Regions from separate parts of the Bacillus sp. ISL-75 genome, predicted to be linked through region 2. Evidence: a T-box and tRNA genes for the amino acid it is inferred to sense, from the RefSeq annotation. Region 2 holds a T-box; the other holds one or more tRNA genes.
The links. A T-box is a leader RNA that pairs with one kind of tRNA and senses whether it is charged. The one in region 2 lies ahead of leuS (leucine--tRNA ligase), so its partner is inferred to be a tRNA-Leu.
Positions count from the first base shown of each region.

Region 1: it has a tRNA-Leu gene. The T-box ahead of leuS (leucine--tRNA ligase) is inferred to sense a tRNA for this amino acid. The anticodon was not compared.

Region 1 covers NZ_JAGGQX010000044.1:471-6,761, forward strand. The annotation lists tRNA gene J7E63_RS17950 (tRNA-Ser) at 1-56, shown strand, start outside; tRNA gene J7E63_RS17955 (tRNA-Glu) at 76-150, shown strand; tRNA gene J7E63_RS17960 (tRNA-Val) at 160-235, shown strand; tRNA gene J7E63_RS17965 (tRNA-Met) at 276-349, shown strand; tRNA gene J7E63_RS17970 (tRNA-Asp) at 352-428, shown strand; tRNA gene J7E63_RS17975 (tRNA-Phe) at 451-526, shown strand; tRNA gene J7E63_RS17980 (tRNA-Thr) at 695-770, shown strand; tRNA gene J7E63_RS17985 (tRNA-Tyr) at 797-881, shown strand; tRNA gene J7E63_RS17990 (tRNA-Trp) at 887-960, shown strand; tRNA gene J7E63_RS17995 (tRNA-His) at 972-1,047, shown strand; tRNA gene J7E63_RS18000 (tRNA-Gln) at 1,066-1,140, shown strand; tRNA gene J7E63_RS18005 (tRNA-Gly) at 1,145-1,219, shown strand; tRNA gene J7E63_RS18010 (tRNA-Cys) at 1,229-1,302, shown strand; tRNA gene J7E63_RS18015 (tRNA-Leu) at 1,347-1,432, shown strand; tRNA gene J7E63_RS18020 (tRNA-Leu) at 1,460-1,541, shown strand; tRNA gene J7E63_RS18025 (tRNA-Gly) at 2,046-2,119, shown strand; gene J7E63_RS18030 (B3/B4 domain-containing protein) at 2,199-2,870, opposite strand; gene queG (tRNA epoxyqueuosine(34) reductase QueG) at 2,983-4,113, shown strand; gene J7E63_RS18040 (amidase domain-containing protein) at 4,199-5,071, shown strand; gene trmL (tRNA (uridine(34)/cytosine(34)/5-carboxymethylaminomethyluridine(34)-2'-O)-methyltransferase TrmL) at 5,145-5,618, shown strand; gene nfsA (oxygen-insensitive NADPH nitroreductase) at 5,671-6,291, shown strand, end outside.
Region 2 covers NZ_JAGGQX010000013.1:52,236-58,526, reverse strand. The annotation lists gene J7E63_RS05840 (MDR family MFS transporter) at 46-1,239, shown strand; T-box leader at 1,398-1,619, shown strand; gene leuS (leucine--tRNA ligase) at 1,663-4,080, shown strand; gene J7E63_RS05830 (rhodanese-like domain-containing protein) at 4,129-4,443, shown strand; gene J7E63_RS05825 (ferric reductase-like transmembrane domain-containing protein) at 4,504-5,025, opposite strand; gene J7E63_RS05820 (FAD:protein FMN transferase) at 5,033-5,911, opposite strand; gene J7E63_RS05815 (hypothetical protein) at 5,911-6,291, opposite strand, start outside.

The sequences.
Region 1 (6,291 bases), on a different contig from region 2:
AAATCGTGTAGGCGGGTAACCCTGTCTCAAGGGTTCAAATCCCTTGCTCTCCGCCATAATTTCTTTAAAAGATATGGCCCCTTGGTCAAGCGGTTAAGACACCTCCCTTTCACGGAGGTAACACGGGTTCGAGTCCCGTAGGGGTCACCATTGATTTGTGGAGGATTAGCTCAGCTGGGAGAGCATCTGCCTTACAAGCAGAGGGTCGGCGGTTCGAGCCCGTCATCCTCCACCATATTTTCAAATTAGATTATTATTATTATTATTATTATTGTCGCGGGGGGGAGCAGTCCGGTAGCTCGTCGGGCTCATAACCCGAAGGTCGCAGGTTCAAATCCTGTCCCCGCAATTGGTCTGGTAGTTCAGTTGGTTAGAATGCCTGCCTGTCACGCAGGAGGTCGCGGGTTCGAGTCCCGTCCAGACCGCCATTTTCATTTGGCAAACTATTATGGCTCAGTAGCTCAGTCGGTAGAGCAAAGGACTGAAAATCCTTGTGTCGGCGGTTCGATTCCGTCCTGAGCCACCATTTATATTAAAAACTTGCCGGGTAGCTCAATTGGTAGAGCACGACCGAATATGCTTCCTGAATTATCTTCAGCATACTGACCGAGTTGCTGCTTGTATAAACTTCCTGAGGTCAGGATGACGATAACTAGGACAGCGTGGATAAATCAAATAATATACCAAACTTTACGCCGGGGTAGCTCAATTGGTAGAGCAACTGACTTGTAATCAGTAGGTTGGGGGTTCAAGTCCTCTCGCCGGCACCAGAAATTACTCAGTGAATATAATATGTGGAGGGGTAGCGAAGTGGCTAAACGCGGCGGACTGTAAATCCGCTCCCTCCGGGTTCGGCGGTTCGAATCCGTCCCCCTCCACCATTTATAGGGGTATAGTTTAAAGGTAGAACGAAGGTCTCCAAAACCTTTGGTGTGGGTTCAATTCCTACTACCCCTGCCAATTATATTGTGGCGATTGTGGCGAAGTGGTTAACGCACCTGATTGTGGTTCAGGCATTCGTGGGTTCGATTCCCATCAGTCGCCCCATAATATTAATTAAAACATTGGGCTATAGCCAAGCGGTAAGGCATCGCACTTTGACTGCGACATGCGTTGGTTCAAATCCAGCTAGCCCAGCCAATTTGCGGAAGTAGTTCAGTGGTAGAACATCACCTTGCCAAGGTGGGGGTCGCGGGTTCGAATCCCGTCTTCCGCTCCAAATGTATATGGCGGCATAGCCAAGTGGTAAGGCAGAGGTCTGCAAAACCTTTACCACCGGTTCGAATCCGGTTGCCGCCTCCATAAAACATTTGCTAGGTATGGATTAAAACAGGTAATTAGATTTTGCCGGGGTGGCGGAACTGGCAGACGCACAGGACTTAAAATCCTGCGGTAGGTGACTACCGTACCGGTTCGATTCCGGTCCTCGGCATTGCTTTATCAAAACAATTTTATACGCGCCGGTGTGGCGGAATTGGCAGACGCGCACGACTCAAAATCGTGTTCCGTGAGGAGTATCGGTTCGACCCCGATCACCGGTATCAATTTGTTTTAATAAGAAAGTTGCTCATAAAAATATGAGCAACTTTTTTTTGACTAAATTTTATTTTGTTCTTTTCTAAAAGATTGTTGCTCATAAAATTCGCCCATAAAAACACTAGAATCGCCCATAAAAGTTCGAAATTCGCACATTAAAAACCAAGATTCGCTCATAAAACTCAAAAATTCGCCCATTGAATAGTAAATCGTTAAATCAATCAAAAAATTCCAGATAATTAAGTGTAATTTTACACAAAATATCAATTTTAATGAGCATCTCCTTTATAATTACATCATTATTGACGAAAACACACTAATGGTATAATCCATAATCTCCATAATCTTTTATGAAGACTGTCAAACTAAAATTCTTGTTTCTTTCCCAAAATAATGCACCACTCTTAAATAAATTCGACAAAATTTGCATTTTTCCCTTGACGATACTAAAAATAGTGTGTAATATAGAAAAGGTCAGTTGATGATTCAAAAAATTGTCACATATTAATGCGGGTGTAGTTTACTGGTAAAACCTCAGCCTTCCAAGCTGATGTAGTGGGTTCGATTCCCATCACCCGCTCCATACATATTAACTAACGCAGTGTATCGTTACATAAGAGAACGATGCATTGCGTTTTTTTCTATACAAAGAAAAAGATGCCCTATGGACACCTAAGGATTTGGAAGGAAGCTTCTCCTCCATGTAATTTTGTAAACATGTTCATTAAAGATTCTGTTAGTTTCATCGCGTTTTCAATGTCGGTTGAAGGCCTCAAATAAATAATTTGCAGGGCATTTTTAGTATCAAAAGTTACTGGTGCTCTATCAGAATCGACGAATGGACTTCCAAATGGCCCCTGTTCATCACAAGATACAATTAGACGATTTAAAGAATTTATTCGCCCATTCAATCCGTTATATTCCTCACCCACCGCTCCCAACCGAATGCTCACCCGTCCCTTTATGAGATCCAGGTCATATATTCCGATTGGTACTTGATATTGTAAAGAGAAAAAATTATTTATATCAATCGCACTCTGAACGGAAGTAAGGTAATTTTGTTTTTGTATTCTCCTGTATAACGCCTCTACTGAGGGTCGATACCTGTTCGGGTCTTTACCGATCTTTTTAAAAATAGTACGCCATTCCTGAATGCCAGAGAGTTCAGTAACATTTTTATTTTCTAAATCAAAATAAATAGATTCTTGGAAAAGCTGGAGTCTTCCTTTTATCATTTGCTGCGATTCCCCGACCATAATATCTTTATATTCAATTATCCCCAGCTTAAAGTTAGGTAATTGCTCAAATAATTCCTGTGAGAGTTGAATTTCCAACCATTCCACCTCCAAAATTCATTGAAAATAGTTTATCATAAATAGATGCGTATCTAATAATATAACAAGCCAATGATTAAAATAAATGACTTCTAGGGAAGGTGGGGATCAAATGGATGTCCTAAACTTAAAGGAAGAACTCATCGCCTATAGTAAAGAAATTGGAATCGATAAAATTGGTTTCACTACCGCAGACACGTTCACTGAATTGAAAAACCGGTTAATAAGGCAACAGGAACTCAAATACCAATCAGGATTTGAAGAACCAGATATAGAGAAAAGAGTGACCCCTTCATTATTACTAGAGGAACCTCGTTCGATCATTTCCATTGCCATAGCTTACCCTTCCAAAATGAATAACCGTGTTGAGAGTAAAAAGGGTGAGAGAAGAGGGATTTTCAGCAGGGCCTCTTGGGGTTTCGACTATCATCATGTTCTCAAGGACCGGCTACACAAACTTGAGGAGTTTATCTCTGCAAAAATGCCAGAAGCTAGGTTAAAATCGATGGTTGACACTGGAGAACTCTCAGACCGCGCTGTTGCCGAGCGTGCTGGAATTGGTTGGAGCGGAAAAAATTGTTCCATTATTACACCGGAGTTCGGATCATATGTTTATCTAGGGGAAATGATTACCAGTATCCCTTTTGAACCAGATACACCCATTGAAGACCAATGCGGGTCATGCACAAAGTGTTTGGATGCTTGTCCAACAGGGGCCCTTGTACAAGGTGGACAAATTAATGCACAGCGCTGTATTTCTTATTTAACACAAACAAAAACATTTATCCCAGATGAGTTTAGAGACAAAATTGGTAACCGTGTCTATGGCTGTGATTCCTGCCAAACAGCATGTCCGGTTAACAAAGGGAAGAATTTTCATTTCCATGAGGAACTTGAAGCGGATTCTGATATTGCCAAACCGTTACTAAAGCCAATCTTAAAATTAAGCAATCGGGAATTTAAAGCTAAATTTGGTTACGTTGCTGGTTCATGGCGAGGGAAAAAGCCGATTCAACGGAATGCGATTATTGCGCTTGCCCATTTTAAGGATATAACAGCAATTCCCGAATTAGTGGATGTATTAGAAACTGAGGGAAGCCCAGTATCAAGAGGAACAGCTGCCTGGGCACTTGGGAAAATTGGCGGTGAAACTGCTTTTGCTGCCTTAAAAAAAGCTCAAGAGCTTGAAACCGATCTGGAAGTACAAAATGAAATAGAAAAAGGTTTAAGTTATTATAGGTAAAAATGAGTGAACTCAAGGGTTCGCTCATTTTTTTTGATTGAAATCCTGTCTTCTCTCATATGTATGAGAGAAAGGGGTGAGAAATATGCTTCATTTGATACAAGATTTATTTGATAAAAGAGTAAATCAATTTGTCTCCGATAAAAGAACACATAAAGTATTTTTTCCAAAGGCTGAAATAAAACAAAGTGCATTGTCAAAAAGGGCTGCAGAAATTGTCAAAGTAAAAGCAGCCGGCAGAATAATAGAAAGAAATGAAGAGGATGAATTTCAAACCGTAAAATATCATGCTCATTATCAATATTTAATTAAGCAAAAAGGTATTCTTTACATGGAGGAAGAAGTCGAAGAAAGATTAGCTAAGTTTTATAAAGAGGCTTTAGTGATGGATGAGGAAATCAACCCTTATGATCATCAAGAGCCTTATCAAGTACCAATTACACAGAGCTTTGAGGATAGTGATGAACGATTAAGCTTTCAATACAACCGCTTAAAAGCTGTACAATATGCGGAACGCTGGTGGAATAGCTACAATCCTGCCTACAAAAAATTTGAGAATGATTGCACCAACTTTATTTCACAATGCCTCCATACGGGCGAAGCGCCGATGAGAGGCTATCCAAATCGGAGCACAGGGTGGTGGCTCCAAAATAAGAATTGGAGCTACAGCTGGGCGGTGGCACACTCATTTAAGCTTTATTTTGCACATTCTAAAAGTGGTTTACGGGCACGGGAAGTCAACAGTCCTGATCAATTATTATTAGGTGATGTTATTTGTTACGATTTTGAAGGGGATGGACGATTTAATCATAATACAATTGTTACGGGTAAGGATGCACATGGAATGCCGTTAGTGAACGCCCATACCTATAATAGCCGAATGAGGTATTGGGCATATGAAGATTCATCTGCCTACACACCTAAAATAAAATATAAGTTTTATACGATTCTGGGTTAAAAATGCATCATTATTGAAAGGATAAATCATAGTGGTATAATGGCATGTAGAGTTTTTTATCGAGGTGAGAAACGTGTCAATAAATGTAGTATTATATCAACCACAGATTCCTTCTAATACAGGAAATATAGCAAGAACATGCGCCGGAACAGATACCAATTTACATTTAATCCGTCCATTAGGTTTTTCGACCGATGACAAAATGTTAAAAAGAGCAGGTTTGGATTATTGGCAACACGTTAATATTGTCTACTATGATTCACTTGATGACTTTTATGAAAAGAATGCTGGCGGTGATTTTTTTTATATCACAAAATTTGGTCAAAAGCCTTTTAGCAGCTTTGATTATAGTAATTCAAGCAAAGATTACTATTTTATCTTTGGACGGGAAACGACAGGACTTCCGAAAGATGTTATTGAAAATAACAAAGACGTCAGTTTGCGGATCCCTATGAATGAAAATATCCGTTCCTTAAATTTATCCAATACAGCTGCCATTCTTATTTATGAAGCACTTCGTCAGCAAAACTATGCACATCTAAAATAATAAAAGGAGGTCCTATCGGGCCTCCTTTTGATGAAATGAAAGGAAGTTTGTCATGAATGAAGTTATCAAAACAATTCTTAATCATCGCTCCCTTCGTCATTTTGAGGACAAGCCATTAACAGATGAACAAATCAAAACGATTGTTACTAGTGCCCAAGCAGCGGCAACATCAAGTTTTATTCAAGCCTACTCTATTATTGGTGTTAAGGACAAAGAGAAAAAGAAAAAATTAGCTGAGATTGCTGGTAACCAAGAATATGTTGAAAAAAATGGTCACTTTTTTGTTTTTTGCGCCGATCTTTATCGTCACACCATTATTGGGGAGAAGGAACAAAAAGATGTTACTCCATCTATCGAAAGTACTGAAAAGTTCATGGTTGCTCTAATAGATGCTTCTTTAGCTGCACAAAATGCAGCGATTGCAGCGGAATCGCTTGGGTTAGGAATATGCTACATAGGTGGAATTCGCAACAACCTAGAAGAAGTTAAAAAGCTTTTAAAAACACCTGAGCGGGTTATTCCTTTGTTCGGGCTAGCTGTTGGAGTACCAACCAAATTGACAGACAAAAAACCTAGGCTCCCGTATGAACATGTTTACCATGAAGATGAATATCAACAAAGCACTGAAGTTTATCTAAGTGAACTGCAAAAATATGATGATTTGATTTCGTGT
Region 2 (6,291 bases):
AAATCTTTGGAAATTGAAAAGTGAAATGTGAAGGGGCGTTTTTTTATGCCACGTGCCTTATGGCTCTTAATAATTGGAATGATCGTCAATGTAACAGGCTCTTCATTTTTATGGCCTTTAAATACAATCTATATTCACGACCATTTAGGGAAGTCCTTATCAGTAGCTGGCATTGTTTTAATGTTAAATTCCGCAGCTAGTGTGATCGGAAACCTTTATGGCGGAAGCCTATTCGATAAAATTGGCGGCTACAAATCTATTATATTTGGAATTAGTATTACGCTTGCAGCTCTTGTTGGCTTAACATTCTGGCACGGCTGGCTAGCATATATTGTCTTCCAAATCATTATTGGATTTGGTACTGGAATTATTTTTCCATCGATGTATGCCATGGCAGGGTCAGTTTGGAAAGAAGGCGGGCGTAAAGCCTTTAACGCCATTTATGTTGCTCAAAACCTTGGAGTAGCCTTGGGTGCATCTCTTGGAGGGATTGTTGCAGCTCATTCCTTTCAACTAATCTTCCTAGCAAATACAGTCATGTACGTCCTCTTTTTACTCATAGCGGTATTTGGCTATAAGGGAATCTTAGTGGATTCAGGAAAACAAGGAACGATCGATATAAATGTTCCAACCGTTACGAATAGAAAAAATCTGTATGCCTTATTGATACTGTGTACAGGTTATTTGCTGTGCTGGGTGGCCTATGTACAATGGCCAACGACGATTGCGTCGTATACACAGGAAATCCATATCTCTTTAACGCAATATAGCTTATTATGGTCGATAAACGGAGCCCTCATTGTCGTTGGCCAACCGCTTTTAAATGGTGTGTTGAAACATCTAACCGCCTCACTCAAACTACAAATGATTATTGGCATTGGTATTTTTATTGTTTCATTTTTAGTCGCAGGGAAGGCAACGGTATTCTCAGGATTTCTTGTCGGGATGATCATCCTAACAATCGGTGAAATGTTCATCTGGCCGGCTGTGCCTACAGTTGCTTTCGACTTAGCCCCAAAGGGCCGTGAAGGTTTCTACCAAGGTATCGTCAACAGTACAGCAACAGGCGGAAGAATGGTTGGACCCTTAATGGGAGGAATGATCGTCGACATGTATAACATGTCAGCACTATTCATAGTTTTAATTGTGTTATTCCTAATCGCAATTGTAACAACATTACTATATGATCGAAGTTTAAAAACGAAAATGGTGTCAGGCACCATCCATGGACAGATATAAGATTTGTCCGTGTAGAGAGGACAGTGGGGGTTCATATGCTCCCACTGTTTTTATGTTTAAAAGGTGGATATTTTGTCTATCATGAATCTAGGCGATTGTTTGGGTTGCATACTTAATGAAAATTTAATACAATAACCGTAATACTTTATATTAATATTGAAAAGACAGTGATCAGGAGTAGTAATGGTTCATACCCGCAAATAGAGAGTTGACGGCTGGTGGAAGTCAACCGGGTACATCATGAACTCGCCTTTGAGTTGCAAGCGTGAAGGAATAGTAAGGCTTGCCGTTTTCCGCGTTAAGGATGAATGAAGCGAGTGCAGTCAGCACTAATGTGGGTGGTACCGCGGGAAGATACATACAATCCTCTCGTCCCTTTTTGGGATGAGGGGTTTTTTATTTTTTTTTAGGAGGAAGAGCATTATGAGTTTCGACCATAATCAAATCGAACAAAAGTGGCAAAAGAAATGGGAAGAAGAAAAAACATTTAAAACAAGCGAAGAATTTGATAAAAGAAAATTTTACGCTTTAGATATGTTTCCATATCCGTCAGGGGCAGGACTGCACGTTGGACACCCTGAAGGCTACACAGCAACCGACATTCTTTCCCGCTTAAAGCGGATGCAGGGATACAATGTTCTTCATCCAATGGGCTGGGATGCGTTCGGTCTACCAGCGGAACAATACGCATTGGATACGGGTAACGATCCAGCGGAATTTACAGAACAGAATATCAATACATTCCGCCGGCAAATTAAATCATTAGGGTTCTCGTATGATTGGGATCGTGAGGTCAATACGACTGACCCTGAATACTACAAATGGACCCAATGGATTTTCTTAAAACTATTTGAAAAAGGTCTAGCTTACATTGATGAAGTAGCGGTAAACTGGTGCCCTGCACTTGGAACGGTACTAGCAAATGAAGAGGTCATTGATGGCAAAAGTGAACGCGGCGGGCACCCCGTTGAACGTCGTCCGATGAAGCAGTGGATGTTAAGAATCACCGCTTACGGTGACCGTTTACTGGAAGATCTTGAAGAACTTGATTGGCCTGAAAGCTTGAAGGAAATGCAGCGCAACTGGATCGGCCGTTCAGAAGGTGCAGAAGTTACCTTCTCAATCGAAGGACATGAGGAGACATTCACTGTCTTCACTACTCGTCCTGATACTTTATTTGGTGCTACGTATGCCGTGCTTGCACCTGAACATTCCTTTGTTGAAAAAATAACAACAGCTGAACAGCGTGCTGCGGTTGATGCCTATTTAGACAAAGTTAAGACGAAAAGCGATTTGGAACGTACGGATCTTGCCAAAGAGAAAACAGGCGTATTTACTGGCGCCTATGCCATCAATCCTGCCAATGGGGAGAAAATGCCAATTTGGATTGCTGATTATGTGTTAGTAAGCTATGGAACTGGTGCGATTATGGCAGTTCCTGCACATGATGAGCGTGACTATGAATTCGCAAAAGAATTTAACCTTCCTATTAAAGCAGTTGTCGCAGGTGGAGATATTGACAAAGAAGCCTACACAGGCGACGGTGAACATATTAACTCTGAATTTTTAAATGGCTTGGATAAAACGGAAGGCATTCAAAAAATGATTGCTTGGTTAGAAGAAAAAGGGATAGGAACGAAGAAAGTAACCTTCCGCCTAAGAGATTGGTTGTTCAGCCGTCAACGTTATTGGGGTGAACCAATTCCGATTATCCATTGGGAAGATGGTTCAATGACAGCAGTTCCGGAAGACCAGCTTCCACTGATGTTACCAAAAACCACTGAAATTCGTCCTTCAGGGACAGGAGAATCACCACTTGCAGTTATTTCTGATTTCGTGAATGTTGTGGATCCGGAAACAGGTAAAAAGGGACGCCGCGAAACGAACACAATGCCGCAATGGGCAGGCAGCTGCTGGTATTATTTACGTTATATTGATCCAAAAAATGATCAAGCACTTGCTTCTCAGGAAAAATTAAATCATTGGCTTCCAGTTGATATCTACATTGGCGGTGCCGAACATGCCGTATTACATTTACTTTATGCGCGTTTCTGGCACAAATTCTTGTATGATATCGGTGTGGTTCCTACCAAAGAACCATTCCAAAAGCTATTTAACCAAGGAATGATTTTAGGCGAAGGAAATGAAAAAATGAGTAAATCAAAAGGGAATGTAGTAAACCCTGATGATATCGTTGGCAGCCACGGTGCTGATACCCTTCGCTTATATGAAATGTTCATGGGACCGCTTGATGCATCGATTGCTTGGTCGACCAATGGGTTGGATGGTTCCCGCCGCTTCTTAGATCGTATCTGGCGTTTATTGGTTGAGGAAAATGGAGAATTAAATTCAAAGATTCAAGCCAATGAAGAAACCTCTAGTTTGGAAAAAGTGTATCATCAAACCGTGAAAAAAGTGACTGAGGATTATGAAGGTTTGAGGTTTAACACGGCCATTTCACAAATGATGGTATTCATTAATGAAGCCTATAAGGCAACTGTACTTCCAAAAGAGTATATTGAAGGATTCGTTAAATTGCTTGCACCTGTTTGCCCGCATATAGCTGAGGAGCTTTGGGAAAAGTTGGGACACATTGAAACGATAACTTACGAAGCATGGCCTGCATATGATGAGGCAAAACTAGTGGATGAAGAAGTTGAAATTGTCATCCAGGTAAATGGTAAAGTAAAGACAAAACTTATGGTACCAACAGATGCAAGCAAAGAGTCACTTGAAGGCATCGCGATGGAAGATGCGCATATAAAGGAACAAATTGAAGGAAAAACAATTCGCAAGGTAATTACTGTTCCAGGAAAGCTTGTTAATATTGTAGCAAATTAAAAGAACGGCCCCTCTCTTGGGGCTGTTTTCCAGAAGGGGATGGACTTGATGGAAGAAATTCAAACGATTACACCAGAAGAATTAGAAAAGAAGCTTGAGGCAGGGGAAAAACTTGAGCTTGTGGACGTAAGGGAAAATGAAGAAGTAGTATTCGGGATGGTACCAGGGGCTAAGCATATTCGCATGGGTGACATTCCTGCTAATCTCGACTATTTCGACAAGGATAAGGAATATATTTTTATTTGCCGCTCAAGTGCCCGCAGTGGAAATGTTTGTCATTATCTACAGGACCAAGGATATAAGGTTCGCAATATGGTTGGCGGCATGCTCGCATGGACTGGAGAAACAGAATATACAGAATAACCGATTCCACCATGGAATCGGTTTTTTTGTGTAAATAAGCAGCGCTTGCGCTTTTCAGGGTTAGTGAGAGACCTCAAGCTTAGGTCTATCTCTCATCAACATACCTCCTAAAAGGATAAGCGGCAGGATATTGACTGCAGCAAGTACGGCTCCTTGAATATCTGTACCAATCAATAAACCATGTATCGTAACGAATATATATAGAATCGGATTCAATGCATGTAATTTCCGCCATTTTTGATAGCCTATTTTTTTTCGTGCTTTGGAGGTAACGATCGTCATAATTAAGAAATAAAGGGATAGTGCGCCAAGTGCCATTGGCAATGGCTTATAGTCCGTATTAAACGGAATGAGTATCTCTAACCATTGTAACGAGATATATGAATCGATTAGTAAAAATCCTACGTGGCCAACCACAAGATAAAGGGCCCAATTAGACAGTGATTCATGCAAAAATAGGGAAGTAGTGACCTTTTGTTTTCGCTTTTTCTGAACTTGAGAGTATAGTCCAATGATGACAGACAAATAAAGTAAGAGGTAAGCTACCAAACCTGTAGCGCGGATCATATACCATTCAAACATTTCCAAGTTACTCTCCTCCTCTCCAAATATCTCCGTCTTTAGTAATTAACACAGCCTGGACACCTTTTCTATTTATCCATTCTTGACCAGCCTGTTCTCCTAGTAAAAGAACTGTTTTTGCCCAAACGTCAGCTTCCAAAGCAGTAGGGGCTGTCACTGTTGCCGATACAATCTTACTTTTACTAGGATTTCCTGTTCGAGTATCAATCAAATGATGCGTCCACTCCCCATTGATCCGCCATTTTCTTTTCATGGTTGTGGAAGTCGCTAGCGCACCATTTTGAACCTGAATCGAAGAAATCATCGTTGTTTCGGCAAATGGACTCTCGATCCCGATATTTAATGGTCGTGGCAACGTGCCGAAAATGCGGATATCACCACCCACGTTGATAAAGCCATAGCCCAACCTATCTAATAGCAGTGCGGCACGATCAATCACCCAGCCCTTGGCCATTCCCCCAAGATCGATTTTTGATAATAGGGTTACGGATCGTTTACTTTCATTTAGTATAAAAGGTTGCGAACTTATCGCAGCCATTGATGAAGGGGGAGTTACCGCTAACTCTTTCCCCTTTATCATTTCAATCGATTTCGAATATCCGTGGTTTTCAAGTGTCGATAGAACGCTAGGATTAAAAATACCTTCCGTTTCTTCAAAAAATCGAAGAGCGTCTGATAAGATTGAAAACATCTCACTGCTAACGATGACTTCTTTTTCAACCTGTTGATTTAATCGTGATAGTTCACTATCGGAGCGGAAACGGCTGCAAGTATCCTCTATCAATTCAAATAGCTTGTAGATAGGCATTAAATCGTTAGCAAAAAACTCTTGACTAATAGAGATTTGAACAATTGTACTCATCGAAGGAAACCGGTAGCTAAACATCAGGTTCCACCTGTAGTCGTATCAAAGCCGCCTTGATGTCCCATTCCAGGTCCGCCGCCATTTGAAAATTGATCCTGTTGATTACTGTTTCCATTGAATTGATCATTATTATTCGAGTACTGATCACTAGAATCAAAATTATTGTTAGAATCATCATTTTGATTGTATTGCGATGAGTTACCGCCATCAAAGGATTGATCAAAACCTCTACCATGGTCAGTACGTTGTTGTGTATTAAAGCTATCCTGTGATTGCTGATTAGAATTATTATTTGAGGATTGCCCTTGAGTAAGTGCCACTTGATTGCTCGCTTGATCGTCATTTGATAGACCAAGATAGGATACCATTCCAGCTACTAATGCCAAACTCCCAAAACTAAC